Regions from separate parts of the Rummeliibacillus sp. NPDC094406 genome, predicted to be linked through region 1. Evidence: riboswitches for the same ligand, from Rfam matches in the RefSeq annotation. Region 1 holds a riboswitch; the other holds the start of a gene.

Region 1 (7,253 bases):
GCCCAGTGGATTCACAGTTGCTTGTCCTTTATTCACAAAAAGAAGTATACAACCGAAAATTGCTAATACGGTTGCAATTCCCCATGTACGAGTTGGTTTGTTTTTAAAGTAGAGCCATTCAATGAGCCCAGCAAATACTGGAGAGCTACCAATGGTTACTACTGTGCCGATTGCCACCCCTGTCAAACGAACAGATGTAAAAAATAACGGCTGAAAAAGTGCCATAGAAAGTGCTGCATAAAATGTATATTTCCAAGGCCAATGGCGAAATTGGATTTTCTTCATCGCTATTGCAATAATCAGCAATATACCTCCTCCAATTCCCGAACGCATTGCAGCCACAGTTAAAGGTTGTATACCATCTGTTAAAAAGGTCTGTGTTGTACCAACTGTTCCCCATAGAATAGCTGCTAACAACACGAGCACATATGGCAAAAGATTCATCATTCTCCTCCCTCGTTTATTCCGCTTGTAAAAGCGGATTCCCCTTTTTTGTAAAATATTTATTTATTTTCATTAAAATATATCATAAATTCTGAAAGTTGAGGATAGTCTTTTCTTCTATTATAATGAGGCAAAAAGGGGGCCTTACGCTATGTACAAAACCGTTGCAGATACAGCAAAGGAGATTTCTATGCCTGAACATCAAGTGATGCGTTATGTTTTAGAAGGCCGCATTCGTGCCGTTCATGACGGTGAACAATTTTTAATTAGTAGCGATCAATTCGATCGATACCACGAGCAGCTTGAAAGAATAAAAGAAGAAATTGAAATATGGAAAAACACACCCATTCCTGAAGATATTGATATTAAAGATGAAGACTAATACAAATATGGGGCTTCTATAAGTAACCAATGTTATTTATAGTAGCCCCATTCTTTTATTTATAAGTATACTTTTCAACTATTAAGTAGTTTACAAGCTCATTTCACTTATGTTTTTCGAAAAGCTATAAACACTCGCTTTCTTTATTTTAAAACCTATAAAACAAGCGATGGAAGCATTAAATTGATACTGTTACAGGTGCTTTTACTAGCATATCTGCATAGTCTTCCACCATTACACTTGCAGTTGGGAACATGCCTGCTCCTGGACCAACTAATGTAAGTGTACCGATGTAATTCGTATCTAATGCTACAGCGTTGTTTACACCTTCAATCGAATACAATGGATGTTCTGAGCCAATTAATTGTGGACCAACTGTAGCTAAGATTTTACCAGTCGCTTCATCACGGCGAACATCGGCTACATGTCGATAGCGTAAACCTTTTGCTTTCGCATCTTCCACTTGCTCAGCTGTGATTTCAGTGATACCCACCACATCTACTTCATCCCAATTTGGTTGTTCTCCAAATGCCAAGGCACTTAAAATCATTAGCTTGCGGAATGGGTCTTGGCCAGAGATATCATTATAAGGATCAGCTTCAGCATAGCCTAAACGTTGTGCATCTTGTAACGCCTCATCAAATGGCATAGCTTCGCTACGCATTTGAGTTAGGATATAGTTTGAAGTACCGTTTAAGATTCCTTGAATATGGCTTACTTCATTTACACGTAAGATGTTTTGCATTGTTTTTATTACCGGTACCCCACCAGCTACTGTAGCTTCGTATCCAACCTGTACGCCATATTCCTGCGCTTTTTCTTGTAATGCTAAACCGTGTTTTGCGAACATCACTTTGTTGGCTGTAATAATGTTGATGCCCTTTTCAATCGCTTGTGATAAGTATTTGAATGCAGGTTCTTCCCCGACAATCGCTTCAAAAACAACTTCTAAGTTTGGAATTGCTAAAATATCTTCGAACTTGTCTGTTAGTAATTCTTTTGGCGCATGTGGACGTGGCTTATTCACATTACTTACAAGAATTTTAGCGATTTCAATATCTACACCTAAAGTGCTCTTAAAATGCTTTCGCTTTTCATTGACAATACGATAAATGCCTTGGCCAACTGTGCCAAAGCCTAGAATTGCTACCTTCACTGTTGTCATATTCTCGCCCTCCAAAATTTTTTCTTTCCTATATTCAGAATTGCGTAATCTCAATTTACTTTTACGCATTCATGTACTTTTTTCATGACATATGCAGGTAATCCTGCTCACCTTTTAAAATTCTAAATTATTGAACTTATTGATGATTTTAGACTACCTACAGACAGATTACAAGGAAAATCTTTCTGAGAAGGACAATTGTTTTTTTAGGGAGGTCATGAAAATCGCTTACATCGTTGATTTGATGGAATCTTTAAATTTCCAAAAATACAAAAAAAATCTGTTACATCTAGAAAAGAAAAGAGTGAGCGCTATACATGCGTCACTCCTCTCTATTTTTTTATCTGAAAACTACCTTATTTAATAGCTGCAGATGCGTTTACTTTTGCAAATGCTGTTTCTAATGCATCAATAATATCTTCTGCTGCTTCTAAGCCAATTGAAAGACGTACCAGTTCTTCTGGAACTCCAGATTTTTTTAGCTCTTCTACATTTAATTGTTGGTGTGTAGTAGATGCTGGGTGGATGATTAATGAACGAGCATCCCCTACATTTGCTACATGGCAAAATAGTTCAATATTATCGATCAACTGACGTCCAGCATCACGACCACCTTTGATACCGAATGTTAGTACTGAACCGTAACCATTTTTTAAGTATTTATTTGCAAGGAGAGCAAATTCGCTATTTTCAAATCCATTGTAATGCACCCAATCAACTTGGTCATTTCCTTGAAGATATTCTGCTACTTTTCGTGCATTTTCGTTATGATATGGAACACGTAAGTGCAACGTTTCTAGACCTTGTAGTAATTGGAATGCTGCATCCGCACTAAGCGTTGGACCGAAGTCACGTAATAATTGGACACGTAAACGAGTTGCAAATGCTGCATCTGCAGTATCAATGCCATAACGTAATCCGTGATAAGATGCATCTGGTTCTGTATAATCAGGGAATTTACCACGAGTCCAGTCAAATTTCCCAGCATCAACAACTACTCCAGCAATTGTTGTACCGTGACCTCCAATCCATTTTGTTGCAGAATGTACGACGATATCTGCACCGAATTCAATTGGGTTGCATCCAACTGGTGAAGCAAATGTATTATCAATGATTAATGGAATTTCATGTTTGTGTGCAATTTCTGCCAATGCTTCAATATCAACAATTGAAAGACTTGGATTGCCAATTGTTTCAGCATAAATAGCTTTTGTATTTTCTTGAATAGCTTCTTCAAATTCATTTGGATTTGTTTCATCAACAAATGTTGTTGTAATACCATAACGAGGCAATGTATTCGCAAAAAGATTGTATGTTCCACCATAAATACTAGCTGCTGAAACAATATGGTCACCTGTACGTGCAATGTTCAATATCGAAAATGCAATAGCTGCCATCCCTGAAGATAAAGCAACTGCTGCTGTCCCACCTTCAAGTAATGCAATACGCTTTTCGAAAACATCTACTGTTGGGTTCATAATACGAGAATAAATATTTCCTGGTTCTTCAAGTGCAAATAATTTTCGTGCATGTTCAGAATCATTAAATTTATATGCTGTTGTGCGATATACAGGTACTGTAATTGCCCCTGTTGTTGGATCTGGTGTTTGACCACCACGTACTGCTAAAGTCTCTTTACGTAATTCTGTCATTTTAATTCCTCCTAAAAGTTAAATGGTTAGATGGAAAACGGAGGTGTGTAAAAGGGTTTTTTATATAAAGAAAAACCCTTCTTCACGTAAGAAGAGGGCTTAATTAGCATTATCCTCCCCTTATCTTTCAGATCCGATTAGAATCTGTAGGAATTAGCACCGTAGCAAGTGTGTATACTTACTGGTTGCTGGGCATCGCAGGGCCTATCCCTCCGCCGCTCTTGATAAAGGTTATTTGATTCTGTTCCATCTTGTTGACGTAAGTATAGAAGATTCCTAGAATAAATGTCAATGTTTTTTCTGAATCTTTAAACATTTTAACGGGAGAAAATATCTGTATTACTATTTAGATTCCAGTAATGGGTACAATATATTCTCTTTTCTAACTAAATTTCCTCACTTTATATCAACAATTCCTAGCAGTATTTTTTAGTAGTCACTTTCAATAAAATCCCGTATAGTGAAATTGATACCTAATTGAAAAGGAGCCTGACATTATGGTTAAAGAACTTTTACGTAGTCATACATCTGTTAGAAAATATACAGGTGAAAAAATCCCAAAAGAGACCGTGCGAGATTTAATCGAAACGGCACAAATGGCAGCAACATCTCACTTCATTCAAGCATATAGTGTCATTTGGGTTACAGATGAAGAAAAACAACAAAAACTTGGTGAGCTTTCAAATAATGCTTTCCAATTCCAAACTGCAGGCGCAGCATTTCTATTCTGCGTAGATTTCAAACGACTACAAGTGGCAGGTAAAAAACAAGGTGTAGAAATTGTTGCTGATTCAGCAGAAAACGTCTTAGCAGGTGTTGCTGATGTTGCCCTATTTGCACAAAACTTTGTTATTGCCGCTGAAGCAGAAGGCTATGGTATTTGCTATATCGGTGGTGCTCGAAATAATCCAGAAGAAATTAGTAAATTATTCAATTTACCAGATTACGTCTTCCCATTATTTGCAATGACAATCGGTACCCCAACAAAACGAAACGAAACAAAACCACGTCTTCCTTTAGATGCTGTACTTCACGAAAATAGCTACGATATAGAAAAATACGATCAGCTATTAGATGAATACGATGCGACATTGGAAGAATATTATGCAAGTCGTTCATCAAACAATAAAACGGCTAATTGGACGAAACAAATGGCTGACTTCCTAATCGAACAACGCCGCCCATTTATCAAAGAGTTCTTAGCCAACAAAGGTTTTACTTGGAAATAAGGAAAAAATGTATGCTGTCTTAGTTTGTGGATACGTTTATACTTTGTTCTGACTTGGAGATGATCTTGGGTAATTTTATAAGGTTTTAGGGATGAGGGATGAATTAACGCTATTCAGCATCAGGAATTGCTTCACTCGATTAGGGACTTGCACTACTCAGATCAAAACTTGCGAGGGCACTGAAAAAGTAAAAATAGATGTAAATTTATAATAAAAATCTTGTATATCTATTCTCATTGAAGTGGAATTAGCGGAGACTCCTGTGGGAAAACGAGCTAGACGAGACCCCACAGCGCAGCGAGGAGGCTCGTCAGTTCGCCCACGGAAAGCGGAGCTAATTCCACTTCATTTAATAGCAGATATATACTATAAATATTTGTATTACTACACTTTTTCAGTGGCCTCAAACTTGCACTACTCGAGCCCCTAGCACCACTTTTCTTGGTACTTTCAAGTGATAACCGAGTTCAAAGTAAATAAATAGAAAAAGAGCCAACAAAAACAAATTGTTTTTGTTGGCCTATATCTTTTTAGAAACTTATTAAATAAGCCCTGCTATCGGCAAAAATTTCCTAGCCTATTTTTCTTCAATCCCTTTAATCGTAATTTCTTTAACCGGTAAGAAGACATCGTTTGAATTCACATATTTCACTTCAACTTGATCCCCCTCTTTCAGGTACACTGCAAGAGGCGCTGTTTCGGAGCTGACGATATAGTTTTCTTTATTGTCTAGCAAGAAGGAAATGGTTGTGTAATCGTTATTTTTCTCTTTATAGACACGTATGACTTTACCTTTAGCTGCTTTTTCTTCATTTGAAGAGCTGCCATTTAAAGAACTATTATCTGAACGATTAATAATTGTTTTATATTGTCTTAACGCTTCGTTTGGTGTTGCAGCAGAAACAGAAAGCTCAGGATTTGCTGCTGAAACGATTGAATAGTTTTGTAAGAAACCATTAGAATCAAGCACTGGTACTAACCAACTTGCTTCACCATAGAAATTATAAATAATTGGCATAGAAGCTTGCCATTTTTTCTCGATGAATTTTTTCTCAATAATTTGAATTGCACCTTGTGAATCCATATAAGCTTCATCTTTATTACCTGAATAGTAAGTAGCTTGACCTGTACGAGCATTCGTCAATGAATAGCCCAGCATAGAATCTACACCCTTTTTAGGACTTGTAAAATCTGTGAAGTAATACATTATGCCATTCTCATCAAATACAGGGCTGACATTTGCTTCTGTCCCTTCATCAGAAGGAAGTTTCACGTCTTTTTTACCGAACATACTATTCCAATAACCGTGAACATATTTACCGAAATATTCATTTTGACGGCTAACAGCTTCTGGAGAAATTGCACCATCGATAAATTCAGGCACATCTTTTAATGCGTAAGTTTTTGAAGCACCTGTTTTCGCATCAACCATGACAATCCCTTTTGGGTCAAAACCATTACGCCCAGAGATAAACTTACCATAAGTACGAATATAGTATGGTTTTCCATCATCATTTACTTCTAATTGTGCATCACCATAGAAAATTTCTTTCGTATTTGCTAATCGCATGTGACGTTCAACATTGTTATTTAAATAAGCTGAAGTTGTATACACCATCGGAGATTTTACGAACTTTGGATTATCCGATGAATTTGTAGCACTCATCATCAAATAACCTGGTGATTCTTTCCCCTTCATCCATTTAAAGAAATCTGAGAATTCTACTGGTGCAATATAAACATATTCACCATTTACTTTTTGAATTTGTAGGTTACCTAACTCGTAGTAACTTGTATTTGGTACTTGGCTAAATGCCTTTTTCATTTTATTTCGTGCAAATTTAGGTGGAACGCTTGCAGGTGTTTTCGTGTCATCAAAAGCTTTGATTTCAACCTTTTTTGTCATCTCAGCAGATTGGTATTTTTGATTTGCATTAAAAAATGGCGTAGATAATAGATAAACACCGAAAACTAAACTTGCTAGAGTTATGAATCCTTTAATCTTTCTTTCAACACCATTAGATAATAGTGCACCAATTAAAGCAATAACAAGGAGCTCTAGCCACAATTGAGACCAGTTTTGATCTATCTTTGTTACATAAAAGACAATTGCGGTAATAACAAAAACAAGTATAAACATTGCAATACCGAATTGCATTTTAAATTTTGTCTTAAAATCACCTTCAGGCGTTTTACTTGCAAACGGCACAATTAGAAATGTTGCTACTATTGCAACGATTGCTGACATGATAAAAGTCATTGTCATAGTTACTCATCCTTTCTCATATTTAAGATACGAATGACTTCAGAGAAAGTTTCATAGAATTTAGCTCATGATTGATTGATTCGAATTAATTTAGATATAAATGTATTAAAAAATT
Region 2 (7,253 bases), on a different contig from region 1:
AATTAATTTCATAATGCAAAATTCATATACACTAAATGATTGCCCATTTTGTTCATGCGATGTTAATTCAGTGAGGTTCATTCATAGTCCTACTGGAAAAGCCCCGTAGGAACGTAGTAAAGGCAGTGGAAAAGTAGAAATAGATGAAAATTTATTGAAAATCTTGTATAGCTATATGGGTTGATGTGGAATTAGCGAAGACTCCCGCGGAAAGCGAAGCTAATTCCACATCATGAAAAAGTAGATTAATACTATCAATTTGCATTTAATACTTTTCAGTGCCCTAATCGTAGTGTCGAAGAGATTGAAGCTAAGCCTGTGGAAAGCGCCGTCTGTAGCGGAACAGCCACATCTGAATATTGAAAAGTTAATATGTTGAAACGCTCGTATATAAAAAACGAAAATGGATTTATGAAATTGATTCAAAAATATTAATAACAAGCAATTTTCACCCGATAATAGGGTTGTAAAGGAGTGATACGAATGGATTTGAATTCCATTATGGCTACGCAGCTATCGGAACTTCAACAAACGGTTCAAATGAGCATTTTACAAAATGCATTGAACATGAATACGACTGCTGCTGTTCAGTTATTAGATCAAATGCCTGAACAACCACAAGCTACACATCCATACAAAGGATCCGTGATTGACGTACAAGTTTAATCGAAATGCCTCCACAAGCTATCGAATTAAATTGACATGACTTTACAACTCCAATGACATCAGATTGTTCCTATGAACTATCTGATGTTTTTTTGTATAATATTCCTCCTAAAAACTAAACTAATAAATAAAAAAAGCGTTGTTAAATTGGAATATGAAAGATGAACTATTGTGCCAACACGCCGCTCGCATTGCTCGAGAATAAACCGTGCCCAGCTTCACACGTCAGCTTTTCGGGCAAGATAAAGCTTAAAGGGCGAGTTCCGCTTTTAAATGTATTAGATAACGTAAGAATACTCATGCGGTTTGTGAGTTGGTACTTTGGATAATATTATCAACAGTATTCATTAACATAGCTAATAAAAAAGGAGAATGTACATGTCCAATGTAGATGTATATGTTTCAGTAATGCATAAGTATTATAATTTTTCACCGAATCATGCTCCATGGGAATTTCATATAAATATAGATCCAGGAATGCTAACAGTATTTGATCAGCTCTTTGCACAAATGAAAAGTTGGGACGACAACAGTATAGTGAGAGCGCAAATTCCGGCAGTTCCATACCATTTTGACCAGCAAAATGATGAAGTGGATAAGCGTTTAAAGAAGGTCTATGCACTTATTCATGAATATGGAGATAAAGATACAAAAAAATTCATCGAACAAATGCCTTACTACAGTTGATTGCTGACGATGCCTTCGTTACACTAAATACGATAAGGAGTGAGCGAAGGTATGTTTACATATACAGATTTGAATGGTAACGGTTGTGGATTATCTTTTAAAAAGAATGCTTTCAGTATTATTCCAAAGCATGTACTTGTTTTAGCAAAGTATGAGGGAAAATGGTTGCTAACAGAGCATCCAGAACGTGGCTATGAATTTCCTGGTGGCAAAGTAGAAGGTGGAGAGACATTAGAAGAAGCTGCAGAAAGGGAAGTATTTGAAGAAACAGGTGCCAAAATTGTCAATGTGGAATGGCTTGCAACATACATGGTTCAAGAAAATGCCCCATTTACGAAAGCTGTTTATACAGCAACTGTCCAAAACTTTGATCAAAATCACCTAAATATGGAGACAAACGGTGCTGTATTAATGACTGAAGAACAACTATTAGCAAACAATCGATTAAGTTTTTACATGAAAGACTTAGGCATGAAAAAGATTTTAGAGAAGGTGAGTGAACGTGAAGACAAATGGTGAAATCGACTATTTAAGAGAATATCCTTCCCCAAATCCAAATATAAAATTAACAGAAATCACTTATTGGTCAGAAGGTTTACGTGTTAAAGGTTTGCTTGCTACACCAATTGCTAAAGCAAATTATGAAGGGATACTATATTTGCGTGGCGGCATGCAGGGTGTTGGAATGGTACGACCTGCACGTATTGCACAACTTGCTTCCCATGGATTTATTGTTTTTGCCCCATACTACAGAGGGGTACGAGGTGGTGAAGGAAAAGATGAATTTGTGGGGGAGGACCGTTTTGATGCGATTAATGCAGTCGATGTGTTAAAACATTTTTGTTTAAATAAACGCATTCATCTTTTTGCATTTTCAAGAGGTGGTATTATGGCGCTATGGACGGGAATATTGCGCGATGATATTACTTCAATTGTTACATGGGGTGGCGTTTCAGATATTAAATTTACGTATGAAGAACGAGTCGATATGCGCAGAATGATGAAAAGAGTACTAGGTGGTTCTCCGCAAAAAAATCCAATCGTTTACGAAGAACGGCAACCAATGCCTCGTGTTGATGAGATAAAAGCTCCTGTATTAATCATTCATGGTATGTTAGATGACAATGTAGGTTTTAAACATGCTCAGCTTTTGGAAAACGGCTTGAAGACTTTAAATAAGCATGTAGAGACTTGGTACTATCCTGAATATACGCATTTTTTCCCGAGTGATGTTAATCGAAAAGTTGTAGATAGTGCTTGTCAGTGGATGAAATTACAACAATTGTAATGGGGTGATGAATTGGGCTATATTAAAGCAAAGATTGATTTAAAGTTAAATGACAAAGACTTGGATTTTTCTCAGCGGTATCCTTATTGGCAAGAACTTTGGTCCAATTATTCTGAACCGTATTCAGAGGTTCAAATCCAAAGTTGGAAAGAAGAAGAACAGGCGATTGAAGAATTAGAAAAAATTAGCTTTATTTCACGTATTGAAGGACTTGTCAAAATTCAACGTATCATGTTAGATGAGAATAATCGAGCCTATTTTCAAAATCAAGCTTCTTTAAATGGAAAATTAAAATGGTTTTCTATTGTTTTCCATGATGCAGAGCTTACTGAAGGTATTGAGCTTCATAATTATGGAGAAGAAGTTTACTTCAACCAAGTAACAAAGGAAGAAGCAGAGCCCATTGTCGAGATGTTTGAACAATTGAAATGTAAAGTTGAATTTCTTCCTGATGATACGGATTAAATATGCTCCATTGTGCTCGTCATAAAATGATGTAATTGCAGAGAAGATTTAAAATGCTGAGAACGCAAATACAATTTAAAAAGTCGCAAGTAAAAGTAATGTATTCGTAAGTAAAAGTATCAAAATTGCAAGTAAACTCCTGATATTCGCAAGTAAGATCCACCAACACCCGTAAATATGTGGATGCCAAAACTAAAACCCCGAGCAGCTCGATCAAAACTGCTCGGGGTTTATCCGATATGGATTACTTATAGGTTCAAAACTAATTAAGCGATTGGTGCACCTTTTTTAGCGAAATCTTCGGAAACAACACCGAATTTTTTGAAGTTTTCATGGAACATACCAGCTAATTCAGTTGCTTTTTTGTCATAAGCTTCTTTATTAGCCCATACGTTACGTGGATTTAAAAGTTCTGTTGGAACACCTTCAATTGCAGTTGGCATTGCAAAACCGAAGATTGGATCTTTTTCAGTGAATACATCGTTTAGTTTGCCATCGATTGCAGCGCGTACCATTGTACGAGTGTAAGAAAGTTTCATACGGATACCTTCACCGTAGCTACCACCAGTCCATCCAGTGTTTACTAAGAATACATTTACTTGGTGTTCGTCAATTTTCTTACCTAACATTTCTGCATAAACTGTTGCGTGTAATGGGAAGAATGGAGCACCGAAGCAAGTAGAGAATACTGGTTCTGGTTCTACAACACCACGTTCTGTACCAGGAGTTTTAGAAGTAAAGCCTGATAAGAAGTGATACATTGCTTGTTCTTTTGTTAATTTACTGATTGGAGGTAAAACACCAAAAGCATCAGCTGTTAAGAAAATGACTGTTTTTGGGTGACCTGCAACAGATGGATCAACAATATTTTCGATATTTTGGATTGGGTACGCAACACGAGTGTTTTGTGTTAAAGTTACATCATCGTAATCAGGAATACGAGTTTCAGGATCTACGACTACGTTTTCTAAAACTGTACCGAAATTAATTGCGTTATAAATTTCTGGTTCTTTTTCAGCGGAAAGGTTGATTGTTTTAGCGTAGCAACCACCTTCAATGTTAAATACACCGTTATCTGACCAGCCGTGTTCGTCATCACCGATTAATTTACGATTACCATCAGCAGATAAAGTTGTTTTACCAGTACCTGATAAGCCGAAGAATAGGGCAACGTCACCTTCTTCTCCAACGTTTGCTGAACAGTGCATTGGAAGAATGTCTTGTTGTGGTAATAGGTAGTTCATGATACCGAAGATAGATTTTTTCATTTCACCAGCGTATTCTGTTCCACCAATTAAGATGATACGTTTTTCAATTGATACAATGATGAATGTTTCTGAAGATGTACCATCAACTTCAGGATCTGCTTTAAATGTTGGAGCAGATACGATTGTGAAGTCAGCATCATGTATTGTATTAAGTTCCTCTTCAGTAGGGCGGATGAATAGCTGATGAGCAAATAGGTTATGCCAAGCGTATTCATTGACAACTCGGATTGCCAAGCGTGATTCAGGATCTGCGCCTGCAAAACCTTTAAAAACAAAAACTTCTTCTTTTTGTTTTAAATAGTTAACAACTTTGTTATATAATGAATCGAATACTTCTGAAGAAATTGGTTGGTTAATTTTACCCCAATCAATTTTATCTTGAGTTGAAGCTTCTTCTACCATATATTTATCTTTAGGAGAACGTCCTGTATATTTACCTGTTACTGCACGAACAGCGCCATCAACTGTTAAGATTGCTTCACCACGTGAAGTTGCTTTCTCCACTAATTGTGGGACTGAAAGTTGTTCCAAAATATTTTGACCTTGTAATAAATCCTTCAGTTCATTCGCAATTTCTATTGAATTCATCTTTGTTCGTACCATCCTTTTTATATTATTCCCGTGTTGTGGGTTTTTAATTTTCATTTCGAGAATTAGTATAACACATTCAGATTAATAGTCTATACTAATAGCTAATTAATTTTTAAAATTTATCTTTTTTTAATATGAATATAAAATAGTTTGACTTTCAAATCAATATCACTTACTATATGCATTAGAACGGATACTCTTATCCCGAGCTGGTGGAGGGTCAGGCCCTATGAAACCCGGCAACCTGCATTATCTTTCACGTGATGCGTTGGTGCTAATCTGATGCAAGGATGATTCCTTGAACGATAAGAGTGAAAGGTGCTTACGAAACATACCCTTTCCTCATTGGTTTACGATGAGTGAGAGGTTTTTTTTTTCAAAAAATAGAAGCAAATCTGATTTGTTTCATTATTATATGTGATTTGTAGAATTCTATTTATATTATGTAATGGCACTTTCTATATCCTCGTGTTAAAAAGCAGCTTTTTAGCTGGCTTGGCGTTTAGCTTAATAGTTTAAACGGACATGGGTAATGAGTACCGTATCTTTTTTCGAGAGGATCTCGTTGATAATAGGAGGAAACCAAATGACAAACAAAAGATTATTTACTTCAGAAAGCGTAACAGAAGGACATCCGGATAAAATCTGTGACCAAATTTCAGATGCAATTTTAGATGCAATTATTGCAAAAGATCCAAACGCACGAGTAGCTTGTGAAACAACAGTTACAACAGGGCTTGTACTTGTAGCAGGTGAAATTACAACATCTACTTATGTAGATATTAAAGGAATCGTACGTGATACTGTTACAGAAATTGGCTATACTCGCGGTAAATATGGTTTCGATGCTGAAAACTTAGCTGTACTTGTTGCGATTGGCGAACAATCACCTGATATCGCTCTTGGTGTTGACCAAGCTTTAGAAGCTCGTGAAGGCTCTATGACAGATGCAGATATTGAAGCGATTGGTGCAGGGGACCAAGGTTTAATGTTTGGTTACGCTTGTAACGAAACACCTGAATTAATGCCACTTCCAATTAGCCTTGCGCACAAATTAGCACGCCGCTTAACAGAAGTTCGTAAATCAGGCCAATTAAATTACTTACGCCCTGATGGTAAAACACAAGTAACAATTGAGTATGATGAAAACAACCATCCAGTACGTGTAGATACGATCGTTATTTCAACTCAACATGATGAAGAAGTGACGTTAGAACAAATCAAAAAAGATTTAAAAGCAGAAGTAATCGCAAAAGTTGTACCAGCTGAATTACTTGACGAAAGCACTAAATACTTCATTAATCCAACAGGCCGTTTCGTAATTGGTGGACCTAAAGGAGATGCAGGCCTTACAGGACGTAAGATTATCGTTGATACTTACGGTGGTTATGCTCGTCATGGTGGTGGTGCATTCTCAGGTAAAGACGCTACAAAAGTTGACCGTTCTGGTGCATATGCAGCTCGTTATGTTGCGAAGAATATCGTGGCAGCAGGTCTTGCAGAGCGTGCAGAAGTTCAACTTGCATATGCTATTGGCGTTGCACAACCTGTATCCATCGCAGTCGATACATTCGGCACAGGCATTGTAAAAGAAAGTGACTTAGTAGAAGCGATTCGTGAATTCTTCGACTTACGTCCAGCAGGTATTATTAAAATGCTTGATCTTCGTCGCCCTATTTACAAGCAAACTGCTGCATACGGACATTTTGGCCGCACAGATTTGAATGTTCCATGGGAAATTACTGATAAGGCAGAAGCTCTAAAAGCTAAATTTGCAGTAAAAGCTTAGTCGATTAATCACGCAAATCAATAAGTATAAAAAGGTCGTTCACTTTAATAGTGAGACGACCTTTTTAGTTTGTCTTAATTTCTAATAAAAAAACTGTTTTTCAAAAATAATTGGCAGCAGTTTTTTAGGTTATCCTAAGTCATTCTATTTTTATATGGTCGATTGTTTAATATTAAATTAGTTTTTAGACACTCTAACAAATATGAATTAGGGGAATGCTTTTTATTTATTTTTATTATTAATTTTATTAACCACTTTAATGGCTTCATTAATAGTTGCTACATTAAAAATTTGGATATTTGTATTAATCTCTTTTTGAATTTTAGCCGCTTCCTTTGCATTTTCACTTGGAACAATCATAAATGGAATACCTGATAGACTAGCAATTTGAATTTTCTCTTTTAAGGCTCCAATTGATAATATATCGCCCTTTTTGTCAATACCTCCAGTTATAGCAATTGGTAGTGTATTTTGCAAATTGCCTTTTATAATGATTCCT

Evidence for each region. A riboswitch is a leader RNA that binds a small molecule or an ion and turns the genes downstream of it on or off. The one in region 1 is predicted to bind S-adenosylmethionine.
Region 2: another riboswitch for S-adenosylmethionine. It lies ahead of metK (methionine adenosyltransferase); the one in region 1 lies ahead of ACIQ4I_RS14980 (O-acetylhomoserine aminocarboxypropyltransferase/cysteine synthase family protein).

The regions. Positions count from the first base shown of each region.
Region 1 covers NZ_JBIWGZ010000005.1:253,271-260,523, forward strand. Annotated here, with positions in the region: gene ACIQ4I_RS14965 (DMT family transporter) at 1-444, opposite strand, end outside; gene ACIQ4I_RS14970 (MerR family transcriptional regulator) at 596-826, shown strand; gene ACIQ4I_RS14975 (homoserine dehydrogenase) at 1,005-1,991, opposite strand; gene ACIQ4I_RS14980 (O-acetylhomoserine aminocarboxypropyltransferase/cysteine synthase family protein) at 2,348-3,643, opposite strand; SAM riboswitch class I at 3,761-3,874, opposite strand; gene nfsA (oxygen-insensitive NADPH nitroreductase) at 4,141-4,872, shown strand; gene ACIQ4I_RS14990 (hypothetical protein) at 5,450-7,138, opposite strand.
Region 2 covers NZ_JBIWGZ010000003.1:614,587-621,839, reverse strand. Annotated here, with positions in the region: gene ACIQ4I_RS11365 (GNAT family N-acetyltransferase) at 1-6, shown strand, start outside; gene ACIQ4I_RS11360 (putative motility protein) at 484-666, shown strand; gene ACIQ4I_RS11355 (transposase) at 1,045-1,353, shown strand; gene ytkD (RNA deprotection pyrophosphohydrolase) at 1,405-1,872, shown strand; gene ACIQ4I_RS11345 (alpha/beta hydrolase family protein) at 1,856-2,641, shown strand; gene ACIQ4I_RS11340 (hypothetical protein) at 2,654-3,106, shown strand; gene pckA (phosphoenolpyruvate carboxykinase (ATP)) at 3,373-4,962, opposite strand; SAM riboswitch class I at 5,162-5,277, shown strand; gene metK (methionine adenosyltransferase) at 5,552-6,754, shown strand; gene ACIQ4I_RS11325 (S16 family serine protease) at 6,977-7,253, opposite strand, start outside.